DNA from 3 places in the Streptomyces luteosporeus genome. Region 1 is predicted to be linked to each of the others. Evidence: riboswitches for the same ligand, from Rfam matches in the RefSeq annotation. Region 1 holds a riboswitch; each other region holds the start of a gene.
The links. Region 1 has a riboswitch for cyclic di-AMP ahead of ABD361_RS05520 (C40 family peptidase). Riboswitches for the same ligand answer to the same signal wherever they lie in the genome.
Positions count from the first base shown of each region.

Region 2: linked by a shared signal. The riboswitch ahead of ABD361_RS25925 (M23 family metallopeptidase) and the one ahead of ABD361_RS05520 (C40 family peptidase) in region 1 are both predicted to bind cyclic di-AMP.
Region 3: linked by a shared signal. The riboswitch ahead of ABD361_RS23875 (transglycosylase family protein) and the one ahead of ABD361_RS05520 (C40 family peptidase) in region 1 are both predicted to bind cyclic di-AMP.

Region 1 covers NZ_BAAASL010000003.1:345,510-349,648, reverse strand. The annotation lists gene ABD361_RS05535 (NAD-dependent epimerase/dehydratase family protein) at 1-522, shown strand, start outside; gene ABD361_RS05530 (spherulation-specific family 4 protein) at 519-1,226, shown strand; gene ABD361_RS05525 (endo alpha-1,4 polygalactosaminidase) at 1,223-2,080, shown strand; cyclic di-AMP (ydaO/yuaA leader) riboswitch at 2,304-2,454, shown strand; gene ABD361_RS05520 (C40 family peptidase) at 2,458-2,931, shown strand; gene ABD361_RS05515 (NADP-dependent oxidoreductase) at 2,967-3,893, opposite strand; gene ABD361_RS05510 (SRPBCC family protein) at 3,987-4,139, opposite strand, start outside.
Region 2 covers NZ_BAAASL010000024.1:21,966-26,104, reverse strand. The annotation lists gene ABD361_RS25930 (DEAD/DEAH box helicase) at 1-1,574, shown strand, start outside; cyclic di-AMP (ydaO/yuaA leader) riboswitch at 1,710-1,846, shown strand; gene ABD361_RS25925 (M23 family metallopeptidase) at 1,858-2,970, shown strand; gene ABD361_RS25920 (MFS transporter) at 3,079-4,139, shown strand, end outside.
Region 3 covers NZ_BAAASL010000020.1:48,276-52,414, forward strand. The annotation lists gene ABD361_RS23865 (cytochrome P450 family protein) at 1-361, shown strand, start outside; gene ABD361_RS23870 (transglycosylase family protein) at 552-1,553, shown strand; cyclic di-AMP (ydaO/yuaA leader) riboswitch at 1,814-1,988, shown strand; gene ABD361_RS23875 (transglycosylase family protein) at 1,993-2,745, shown strand; gene eno (phosphopyruvate hydratase) at 3,064-4,139, shown strand, end outside.

The DNA.
Region 1 (4,139 bases):
GCGAGCAAGCTCGCCGGCACCCTCGCGGTGACCGGATCCGGCCTGGACGCGGTGGTGCTGCGGGTGTTCAACCCCGTCGGCCCCGGCGCCCCGGCCGCCTCCCTGCCCGGCCGGCTGGCCGCCGCGCCGCGCGCGGCGGGCCCCGACGGCCGGGTGAAGACGGGCGACCTGTCGGCGTACCGCGACTTCGTCGACGTACGGGACGTCGCGGAGGCCGTCGCCCGGGCCGTGACCGCGCCCCGGCCGCTGCCCGCCGTCCTCAACGTCGGCAGCGGCACGGCCCGTCTCGTACGGGACGTCGCCGAGGGGCTGCTGCGGGCGGGCGGCTTCACGGGGGACGTGGGCGAGCGCGTCGACGAGCAGGGCGACGGTTCGCCGCGCTCGGCCGCCGTGCCCTGGCAGCAGGCCGACACCACCGCCGTCACCCGCAGCCTGGGGTGGACCCCGCGCCGCTCGCTGGAGGAGTCCCTGGCGGATCTGTGGGCCGAGGTGCGCGACCGGCCCGAGGAGTACGTCCGGTGACGTCCGGGCGGCTGCTGGTCCCGCTGTACGTCCATCCCGGCGAGGGGCCACAGGCGTGGGAGGCCCTGCTGCGCGAGGCCCCGCGCCTGCACGCGGTGGTGCTCAACGCGGCCGACGGTCCCGGCGACCGGCCCGATCCGGCCTTCCGTGCGGTGGCCGGACGGCTGCGCGCCGCGGGCGTCGCGCTGCTGGGGTACGTCGACACCGGGTACGGCCGGCGGCGCACCCGCGCCGTGGTCGCCGACGTGCGCCGGCACCGCCGGTGGTACGAGGTGGACGGGGTCTTCCTCGACCAGGTGCCGGTGCACGCCGCCCACCTGCCCCGCTACCGCCGGCTGGTGCTGGCCGCGCGGGTGCTGGGCGCCCGCAGCGCCGTGCTCAACCCGGGCACGCACCCGGACCCCGGGTACGCGGAGCTGGCCGATGTGCTGGTGACCTTCGAGGGGACGTGGGAGGACTACCGCCGGGCGCGGGTGCCGGCGTGGACGGCCGACCATCCGCCGGAGCGCTTCTGCCACCTGGTGCACGCGGTGCCCGAGGGGCGGGCGCACGAGGTGGCCCGCACGGCCGCGGTCCGCGGCGCGGGCGTGCACTGCGCCGTGCCGGGCACGGGTGCGAACCCGTGGCGCAGCGCCCCGCCGCCGGCCGGTGCGCAGGAGATGCAGGAACAGGAACGGGAACAGGAACGGGGAGGGACGCGGTGAAGGACCGGCGCCTACGGGCCGGGTTGCTGGGCGTGCTGCTGCTGGTGCTGGCGAGTTGCTCGTCGGCGCCGGAGGAGGACGAGGACGGCGAGCCGGACGGGAGGCCGACGGCCACCGCGCCGGCCCCCTCGGGGCGGCCCGGTGACCGCTGGCAGCCGCGCCCGGGCACGGCCTGGCAGTGGCAGCTCGGCGGGAAGCTCGCCGCGGCCGACACCTCCCTCGACGTGCCCGTCTACGACATCGACGGCTTCGAGAACACGGCGGAGACCGTGGCGGCGCTGCACGCCCGCGGCCGGAAGGTGATCTGTTACATCAACGCCGGTGCGTGGGAGGACTTCCGGCCGGACAAGGACGCGTTCCCCAAGGGGCTGCTGGGCCGCAAGAACAAGGGCTGGGACGGCGAGAAGTGGCTGGACATCCGCCGTCTGGACGAGCTGCGGCCGCTCATGGCCGCCCGCATGGACATGTGCCGTCAGAAGGGTTTCGACGCGGTCGAGCCGGATCTGACGGAGGGGTTCCGCAACGGCACGGGATTTCCGCTGACGGCCGCCCACCAGCTGGCGTTCAACCGGATGCTGGCGCGGCTGGCGCACGAGCGCGGGCTCGCGGTGGGGCTGAAGAACGACCTGGAGCAGATTCCCGCGCTGGTGGGCGACTTCGACTTCGCGGTGAACGAGCAGTGCGCGCAGTACAAGGAGTGCGAGAAGCTGACCCCCTTCATCAAGGAGAACAAAGCGGTCTTCCACGTCGAATACGACCTTCCGACGGACAAATTCTGCGGCACGGCGAAGCGGCTGGGGCTGAGTTCGATGCGCAAGAAGCTGGAGCTGGACGCCTGGCGCGAGCCGTGCTGACGGGCCGTCACCTACCCGCGGTAGCCCGCCTTCCGTCGCAGGACAGGCGGTCTGGACAGGTGATGGTTGCACCATTTCGCCCGAAGTGAAGAAGTTCACAATTGCCGCTCCGGGTACGGAATCCGGGCGGGCGATGGTGCAGGATCTCTCGTCGAACACAAGATCCCGTCACCGAGGCGGGCCACCCGGGCGGAACGCCGAGTCCTGCCGCCGCACCGGGTGCGGAATCGATTCGTCGATCGGCAGGAGCGGGAGACCCAAGCGGTACGGACCACGAACGCGGTGGTCCTTGGGGTGAAGCCAGATGCTGGCCGGGCAACTTCGCAGCCCGAACCCGACAGGTCATCTTTCGCAGGCGGATGCCGAAGGGCTGTGGCATGTCTGCGTTGCCTCGCATACCTGCACTCGTTTCCCGGGCCGCCACCGCGTCGGCCCTGACCGCCGCCACCGTCGCGGCATCGGTCCTCGTTCCCGGCCTCGCCCCCGGCGCCTCGGCGGCGACCACCGGCGAGCAGGCACTGAGGATCGCGGCCTCCAAGGCCGGCTCCCCCTACCAGTGGGGCGCCACCGGCCCCAACCGCTTCGACTGCTCGGGCCTGACCCTGTACTCGTTCAAGAAGGCCGGCAAGAACCTGCCGCGCACCGCCGCCGACCAGTACAACCGCACCCGGCACATCTCCGCCGGCTCCCGCACACCGGGCGACCTGGTGTTCTTCCACTCCGGCAGCAACGTCTACCACGTCGGGATCTACGCGGGTAGCAACACGATCTGGCACGCCCCCAAGCCGGGCACCACCGTGCGCAAGGAACGCATCTGGACCGGCAGCGTCTGGTACGGCCGGGTGGGCTGACCCCCGCCCCGGCCTCCCGTCCTCGCCGGCCGCCGTCAGGCGACGGCGAGGACGATCTTTCCGGTGAGGTGGCCGTGCTCGCTCTCCCGGTGCGCGTCGGCCGCCTCCTCCAGGCGGTAGAGGCGGTGGACGGGCAGCTGCAGCAGCCCCGCCTCGTGCAGGGCCAGCGCCTCGTTCAGCGCGGGCACCGGCCGTACCTCCCGGCCGCCCGAGCTGAAGCGGGCCCCGTGCAGCCGGGCGCCCTCGGCGTCGGCGATCGACACCACCCGGTCGGCGCCGCCGGTCACCTCGACGGACACCCACACGGCGTCCCCCTTGCCCACGGCGTCCAGCGCCGCGTCCACCCGGCCGGGCGCGGCCGCCTCGCGCACCCGCTCGGCGAGCCCCTGCCCGTACGTCACCGGGATCGCCCCGAGGCCGCGCAGGTAGGCGTGGTTGGACTCGCTCGCCGTGCCGATGACCCGCACCCCGCGGGCCCGGGCGAACTGCACGGCCAGGGTGCCCACGCCGCCGGCGGCGCCGTGGACGAGCAGCGTCTCGCCGTCGCCGAGGTCCAGCAGCTCCATCACCCGCCGGGCCGTCTCGGCGGCCACCGGCAGGGCGGCCGCCTCCTCCCAGGCGAGCGAGACGGGCTTGATGACGACCTGGTCCTCCCGGGCCAGCGCCTGCTCGGCGTAGGCGCCGGTCACGGTGCGCCCGAACACGGCGTCCCCCGCCCGTACCTGCGTCACGCCCTCCCCCACCGCCTCGACCAGGCCGGACGCCTCCACGCCGGGGACGTGCGGCAGCTCCAGGGGGAAGGTGCCGGCCATGGCACCGCTGCGCAGCTTGTGGTCGAGCGGGTTGACGCCGGCGCAGCGCACCGCGATGCGGACCTGTCCCGGCCCGGGGACGGGCAGCGGCACCTCGACCGGCCGCAGGACGTCGGCCGGTCCGTACGAGCTGAAGGAGATCGCCTTGATCGTCGTCATGTGATCACCTTGATCGACGACCGGCCGATTCGCCGCCAGGCCGGGCCGGACCGCCACCCGGATACCGTGCTCCGGTGCCGGCGCCTACGCCCCTTCCTCGGCGAGCCGCTTGACGCCTTCGAGGGTGGCGCGCATGCCCGCCTTGAACTCCTCCAGCCGCATGGCCACGAGCTCCTCCTCGCGATCGGGCATCCGGGCGATGGCCACGCTGATCCCCGAGGGCGCGGGGCCCATGCG
Region 2 (4,139 bases), on a different contig from region 1:
GTTCCCGTGGGGGCGCCCGCCCCGAGGGCGAGGCCCGCTCCGGCGGCGACGCCCGCACCGGTCGCAGCACCCGTGGCAGCGGCGACAGCCGCTCCGGCAGCACCCGCTCCCGTGGCGACAGCCGCCCCGGCCGCGAAGACCGTCCCGCCCGCGAAGGCCGTCCCGCCCGGCGCCGCGCCAGCGGCCCCGCACGGGCTGCTGCCGCCGTCGTCGAGCCGGCCGCCGACTTCGAGGTGCCCGAGGCCACGACGCCGGCGCTGCCGCCCGTCGCCTCCTTCGCCGACCTCGACATGCCCAGCGCGCTGCTGAAGACGCTGACCCGCGAGGGCGTCACCGAGCCCTTCCCCATTCAGGCCGCGACCCTGCCGAATTCCCTCGCCGGGCGCGACGTCCTCGGCCGTGGGCGTACCGGTTCCGGCAAGACCCTCGCCTTCGGGCTCGCGCTCCTGGCCCGTACCGCGGGCCGGCGGGCCCTGCCGGGCCGGCCGCTGGCGCTGGTGCTGGTGCCCACCCGCGAGCTCGCGCAGCAGGTCACCGACTCCCTCACCCCCTACGCGGCCGCCCTGGACCTGCGTACGGTCACCGTCGTCGGCGGGCTGTCCATCGGCCGGCAGGCGCAGGCCCTCGGCCGCGGTGCCGAGGTCATGGTCGCGACGCCGGGCCGGCTCGCCGACCTGCTCCAGCGCGGCGACTGCGCCCTGGGCGACGTGACCGTCACCGTCCTGGACGAGGCGGACCAGATGGCCGACATGGGCTTCCTGCCCCAGGTCACCCGCCTGCTCGACCAGGTCGCCCCGGGCGGCCAGCGGATGCTGTTCTCCGCGACGCTGGACCGCAACGTCGACCGGCTCGTCCGCCGCTTCCTGACGGACCCCGTCACCCACTCCGTCGACCCCTCGGCGGGCGCGGTGGTGACCATGGAGCACCACCTGCTGCACGTCGCCGACGTGGAGGCCAAGCGCGAGGTGGTCACCCGGATCGCGGCCCGCGAAGGCCGCGTGATCATGTTCGTGGACACCAAGCGGGGCGCCGACCGGCTGGTCAAGCGCCTGCTGACGCAGGGTGTGCGGGCCGCGGCGCTGCACGGGGGCAAGAGCCAGCCGCAGCGCAACCGCGTCCTGGAGCAGTTCCGCACCGAGCAGGTGACGGCGCTGATCGCCACGAACGTGGCGGCGCGCGGCATCCACATCGACGGGCTCGACCTCGTCGTCAACATCGACCCGCCCGTCGACCACAAGGACTACCTGCACCGCGGCGGCCGTACGGCCCGGGCCGGCGAGGCGGGCACCGTCGTCACGCTCGTCCTGCCCGAGGAGCGGCGCGAGATGCGGCAGATGATGGCGACCGCGCGCATCGCCCCGGCGACGGCCGACGTCCACCCGCAGGACGCCGAGCTGGCCCGCATCACCGGCGCCCGGGAGCCGAGCGGCATCCCGGTGACGATCGCGGTGCCCACGCCCCGGCAGGAGCAGTCCCGGTCGGAGCAGCCCCGGCAGGAGCAGGCGCAGCGCCGTCCCGGGCGCGGCCGCACCCGCCCGGCCCGGCGCCGCCGGCCCGCGGGGGAGCGCGCATAACAATTGACGCTCCGTCAGAAAATCGGAGCGTCAACACGCCTGCGGATTCACCCGTTCGGCTTGGAATCCGGTCGCGCTGTCTATTAACGTTCGATAACGCAGCGCGGTCCTGGATACCGCCGCAAGAGGCGGTGCCGCGCGCCTTCGCCGAATCCCGTGAACGGAACCGGGGAACCATCCCTTTGGGGTGAATCGGGCCGCGCACCGGCCCGTAGGAGACCTTCCTGCTCCGAACCCGACAGCTAACCCGGTAGGCGAGTGGGAAGGAAAGGAGTGCGCCCCGGTGGCGTCCAACAGGCACGGTGCCGACGACGGTTCCTACACCGCGTACGACCCTCCGATCGTCCCGGCTTACGCCCCGCCCTACGATCCCGGCGCCACCGGCCCCGGCGACGACCTCCCGGCGACGCCGCTCGAGCGCGGCCGGCACCGCGCCGCCAAGCAGCGCGGCGGCACGATGGCCCGCAGCGGTGCCGTCCTCGGCGTGGGCATGATCGCGGCCGTCGGCGCGGGCGGCATGGCCAGCGCGCAGGACCGCCCGGCGGCCCCCATATCCGTGCCCGACCCCGGCCGGGACGCACCCGCCGCCCCCGCGGCATCCGCGGCGGCGTTCACCGAGGAAGCCGCCGACGCGGGCGAGGTGCTGCGGACGCGCATCATGCAGCAGGCCGAGCACCAGCAGGAGGCGGCGGAAGCGGCCGTGCAGGCGGCCGAGGCCCGGGCGGCAGCGGAACGGCACCATGCGATGGCCGCGCAGCAGGCGGCAGTGGCGGAGGCCGAGGCCAAGGCCGCTGCCGCGGCCCGGGCGGCGGCAGCCCGCGCGGCAGCGGCGCACGCGGCGGCAGCCGCACCCGCCCAGGCCGCGCCGCCGCAGCAGCGGACCCACCAGGCCCCACAGGCCCCGCACGCTCAGCAGGCCCCGCGTTCCGCGCCGCAAGCGCACCGCGCTCCCCAGCCCCACCGCGCCCCGCAGGCGCATCCGCAGGCGCAGACCGCCGCATCCTTCACACTGCCCCTGACCTCCTACACCCTGACCGCCGGCTTCGGGCGGGCCGGGGCGATGTGGTCGTCGCACCACCACACCGGCGAGGACTTCGCCGCCCCGACCGGCACTCCGGTGCGGGCCGTGAGCGGGGGCACGGTCACGCAGGCCGGCTGGGCGGGCGCGTACGGCTACCGCGTCGTGCTCACCCTCGGTGACGGTACGGAGGTCTGGTACTGCCACCTGTCGTCGATGGTGATCACCTCCGGCAAGGTCGGCGCCGGCACGGTCATCGGCCGGGTCGGGGCGACCGGCAATGTCACCGGTCCCCATCTGCACCTGGAGGTGCGGCCGGGCGGTGGCGCCCCGGTGGACCCGCTGTCCTGGCTGCGCAGCCGGGGCCTGCAGCCGTAGCGCGCGCTCCGCAACCGCAGGGAGGCAGCCGGGTCATAGCGGCGTGGATTCCCCTACGTATCCCGATTTTCCGGGAATGTTATCCGTGTGATCGGGAAATCAGAGGATGTGACGACGACCGCACCGACGATCACCACGTCCGTTCCCGCCCGCCTGGACCGGCTGCCCTGGTCCCGGTGGCACTGGACGGTGGTGATCGGGCTGGGCACCGTCTGGGTGCTGGACGGTCTGGAGGTCACGGTCGTCGGCAACATCGCCGGCCGCCTCTCCGAACAGGGCAGCGGCCTGCCCATCACCTCCGGCGGGGTGACGGGCCTGGCCGCCGCGCTGTACGTGGCGGGGGCGTGTTCCGGGGCGCTGTTCTTCGGCCGGCTCACCGACCTCTTCGGCCGCAAGAAACTCTTCATGGTCACCCTGGCCGTCTACCTGTCGGCGACCGCGCTGACCGCACTGTCGTACTCGTCCTGGTGGTTCTTCGTCTTCCGCTTCATGACGGGCTTCGGCATCGGCGGCGAGTACGCGGCCATCAACTCCGCCATCGACGAACTCATCCCGGCCGTCTACCGCGGCCGCGTCGACCTGATCATCAACGGCAGCTTCTGGCTCGGCGCGATCGCCGGATCGCTGCTGTCGATCCTGATGCTGGACACGAGCATCTTCGCCAAGGACGTCGGCTGGCGGCTGACCTTCGGGCTCGGCGTCGTGCTGGGCCTGGTGATCCTGCTCGTCCGGCGCCACGTTCCCGAAAGCCCACGCTGGCTGTTCATCCATGGCCGCAGCGGGGAGGCGGAGGAGCTGGTCACGGAGATCGAGAAACGCGTCGTCGCGGAGAAGGGCGCCGAGCTGCCGCCCGCGAAGGGGCGCTTCACCATTCGCCAGCGCGAGAGCTTCGGATTCCGGGACATCGCCCGGACCGTCTTCTCCGACTACCGCCGCCGGGCGGTGCTGGGGCTCGCCCTCTTCATCGGACAGGCGTTCCTCTACAACGCCATCACGTTCGGCTTCGGCGCGATCCTCACCCGCTTCTTCGGCGTCTCCACCTCCCGCACCGGCTATTTCTTCGCCGTCATAGCAGTGGGCAACTTCCTGGGCCCGCTCTTCCTCGGCAAGCTCTTCGACACGCTCGGCCGGCGCATCATGATCACCTCGACGTATCTGCTGGCCGGACT
Region 3 (4,139 bases), on a different contig from region 1:
CACCCAAAACCTGGTCATCGGCGGGCAGCGGATCGCCGAGGGCGACCCCGTCCTGGTGGTGCTGGCGGCCGCCGACCGCGACCCCGAACGGTTCGCCGATCCGGACGCCTTGGACCTCTCCCGCCGCGACAACCAGCACTTGGGCTACGGACACGGCATCCATTACTGTCTCGGCGCACCGCTCGCCCGCCTCGAAGGGCAGACCGCGCTCGCCACCCTGCTGCGCCGGCTGCCCGACCTCCGGCTCGCCGCCGCACCGGAGGACCTGCGCTGGCGCGGCGGCCTGATCATGCGCGGCCTGCGCACGCTGCCCGTGGAATTCACGGCGCGTCCGCCCGCGCAGGCACCCGCACGCCCTTAGCACATGACGTCCGGTCACCCCGCGGTTATCGCAGCGTGACCTCCGCTACACCGGGTTGTGACTCTTGGGGGCCGTCGCTATGTTCGACGACCATCCGAAGCCGCCTACCCGAGAGGGCCCGAACATGCGCTCAGGCACTGGTAGACATCGCCGTCCCCGTCAGGTCCCCGCCATCGTGCTCGCGGCGGGGGTGACGGGAGCCAGCGTCGCCATGCCGCTGCTGGCTGCCACCAGCGCCACCGCGGCCGACGCGGGCACCTGGGACAAGGTCGCCCAGTGCGAGAGCGGGGGGATGTGGAGCGCCAACCAGGGCAACGGCTTCTTCGGCGGCCTGCAGATCACCCAGGAGCTGTGGGAGCAGTACGGCGGCATCTCGTACGCGCCCCGGCCCGACCTCGCGAGCCGCTCCCAGCAGATCGCCATCGCCGAGAGCATCCTCAAGTCCCAGGGCGCCGGCCCGTGGACGAGCTGCGGTGAGCGCGCGGGCCTCGCCCACAGCGAGCGGGCGCCCGAGGTGGACCCGGGCACCAAGGCCACCCCGCCGCCGGCCGCCGAGACCGGCCGCACGCCGGAGCACACGACCAAGCCCGCGCCGGAGCACGGCTCTCCCGCTCCGGACGCCTCCCGTGCCCCCGATGCCACCCCCGCGCCCTCCGGCACGCCGTCCGGGTCGCCGTCGACGTCGCCCTCCGGGACGGCCACGCCCGCGCCCGGCAGCTCCGGTGCACCCTCCGGCGCCACCCCGGACGCCTCGCACACGCCGGATGCCGGTGGCACTCCGTCAGCTCCCGCGAGCGGCACGCCGGACGCCGGGCCGGGCAAGCACCGCAAGGAGCCCGGCGCCGACCTCCCGTCGGCTCCGGCCGACGGCTCCGCCGGCCCGGCGGGCACGCCCGGAGCCGGCGGCGCGTCCGCCGGGGACGCCGGCGCGGCGGAGGGCTCGGGCCGCCACCGCGCGACCCCGACCGGTCCGGACGACGGCGCACAGCGACCCTCGCGCGGGGGCGATTCCCGGCCGGGCATCCCGGCCGCAAACGACTACACCGTGCAGCCGGGTGACAACCTGTCAGTGATCGCCCAGGAGCACGCGGTCTCCGGCGGCTGGCAGACGCTGTATCAGAAGAACGAAAAAGTTGTCGGAACTGATCCGGACCTTATCCTCCCTGGTCAGCGCCTGGATATCCGTCAATAGCCATGCGGAAAGGGCCGAATGTCCGTTCCAGTCGAAAGTGAGACATGGGTCTCTTCGGCTCGGCGGCGGAGAGCGTCCGTCCGATTTGCGTCCACCTAGGGCCACCTGCGGAAACGTCAGGTTTCCCGCGGTAACCAGAGGCGGCCTTGGCTGAAAAGTGGGGTTTGAACCCGCAGGCCGCCTGTGCTTACCGTCTTCATCGCTCGCCACCGCGAGCACCACGGTCGCCACGCCGAATCCTGCCGGCGGCCGGGGGAGTCGTCGCGCAAGCGCCGTAGGCAGGAGCGGGGGACCCAAGGTAGGTGCCGGACGGACCGGCGGTCAGCGGACCGCAGGGACGGACGGCTTGGGGTGAAGCCCGGTGTTCGCACCGGGCCGGGCAGTCTCACAGCCCGAACCCGACAGCTCACCTCGTAGGCGTCGGTGAGGAAAACGACTTATGTCCAAGGGCAAGCACCGTCGTCCGTCCAAGGCCGTCCGAATCGTCACGCTCGCCGGCGTCACCGGCGCCGCGGTCGCCGCCCCGCTGATGGTCGCGACCTCCGCCAACGCCGCCTCCGTCTCGACCTGGGACAAGGTCGCCCAGTGCGAGTCCAGCGGCAACTGGCACATCAACACCGGCAACGGCTACTACGGCGGCCTGCAGTTCTCGAACGAATCCTGGAAGGCCGCGGGCGGCACCAAGTACGCCCCGCGCGCCGACCTCGCCAGCAAGTCCCAGCAGATCGCCACCGCCGAGCGCCTGCTGGCCATGCAGGGCCCGGGCGCCTGGGGCTGCGCCGGCGCGGGCAACCTGACCTCCGGCGGCGCCAAGGCCGACGTCGACACCTCCGACGACGAGTCCGGCTCCGGCTACACCAAGAAGACCCGCAAGAACACCTCCGCCGAGGGCGCCCACTCCACCAGGAACCACGCGGACCGCAGCGAGCGCCACAGCGCTTCCCAGCGGGCCGCGGCGGCGCAGCAGGACGCCGACGACGCGGGCGAGGAGGCCGCGGCGGCCAAGAAGGCCGCGCCGCGCGAGGTCAAGCAGGGCAACGGCGAGTACAAGGTCAAGGAGGGCGACACCCTCGGGACCATCGCCGACGCCCAGAAGGTGCGCGGTGGCTGGGCGAAGCTCTACGACCTCAACAAGGACGTCATCGACAACGCCGATCTGATCTTCCCCGGTCAGCAGCTGCACCTGCGCTGACCGGAGCCGGTCGAAAGGTGCCGGGCGGCCCGTGGCCGCCCGGCTGCCGGGACCGGCCGCACGACCGCCCCGTTCCGCTGCGCTTCCCCCCGAGCCGCACCGGAGCGGGGCTTCGCCGTTCGAACCACGGTGCCGTTCGAACCGCCGTGCCGGCCGTGTCCCGACGACTGTCCGTTGAGCGAACATACTGGGTTTTCATCCCGTGATATCGGCATTTGTGCCAATTTTCGGCCCGTGGCCCGGTCCAGCGCGGGGAGAGCCCGCGGGGCCCGTTAGGCTCGTGGTGCAGAACTCCAGACACACACGAAGGAGACCCTCGTGCCGTCCATCGACGTCGTCGTAGCTCGCGAGATCCTCGACTCGCGAGGCAACCCCACGGTCGAGGTCGAGGTCGGCCTCGACGACGGCTCCACGGGCCGTGCCGCCGTGCCGTCCGGCGCCTCCACCGGCGCCTTCGAGGCCATCGAGCTCCGCGACGGCGACCCGGACCGCTACCTCGGCAAGGGCGTCGAGAAGGCCGTCCTCGCCGTCATCGAGCAGATCGGCCCGGAGCTGGTCGGCTACGACGCCACCGAGCAGCGCCTGATCGACCAGGCCATGTTCGACCTGGACGCCACCGACAACAAGGGCTCGCTCGGCGCCAACGCCATCCTCGGCGTCTCCCTGGCCGTCGCGCACGCCGCCTCCGAGGCCTCGGACCTGCCCCTCTTCCGCTACCTCGGCGGCCCGAACGCGCACCTGCTGCCCGTTCCGATGATGAACATCCTCAACGGCGGCTCGCACGCCGACTCCAACGTGGACATCCAGGAGTTCATGATCGCGCCGATCGGCGCGGAGTCCTTCTCCGAGGCCCTGCGCTGGGGCACCGAGGTCTACCACACCCTCAAGAAGGTCCTGAAGGCCAAGGGTCTGGCCACCGGCCTGGGCGACGAGGGCGGCTTCGCCCCGAACCTCGGCTCCAACCGCGAGGCCCTCGACCTCATCCTCGAGGCCATCAAGGAGGCCGGCTACACCCCCGGCCAGGACATCGCGCTCGCCCTGGACGTCGCCGCCTCCGAGTTCTACAAGGACGGCGTCTACAAGTTCGAGGGCCAGGACCGCACCGCGGCCCAGATGACCGACTACTACGCCGAGCTCGTCGAGGCCTACCCGCTGGTCTCCATCGAGGACCCGCTGTTCGAGGACGACTGGGACGGCTGGAAGACCATCACCGACAAGCTCGGCGACAAGGTCCAGCTCGTCGGTGACGACCTGTTCGTCACCAACCCCGAGCGCCTCGCCCGCGGCATCGAGGAGGGCACCGCCAACGCCCTGCTGGTCAAGGTCAACCAGATCGGCTCGCTGACCGAGACCCTCGACGCCGTCGAGCTGGCCCAGCGCAACGGCTTCAAGTG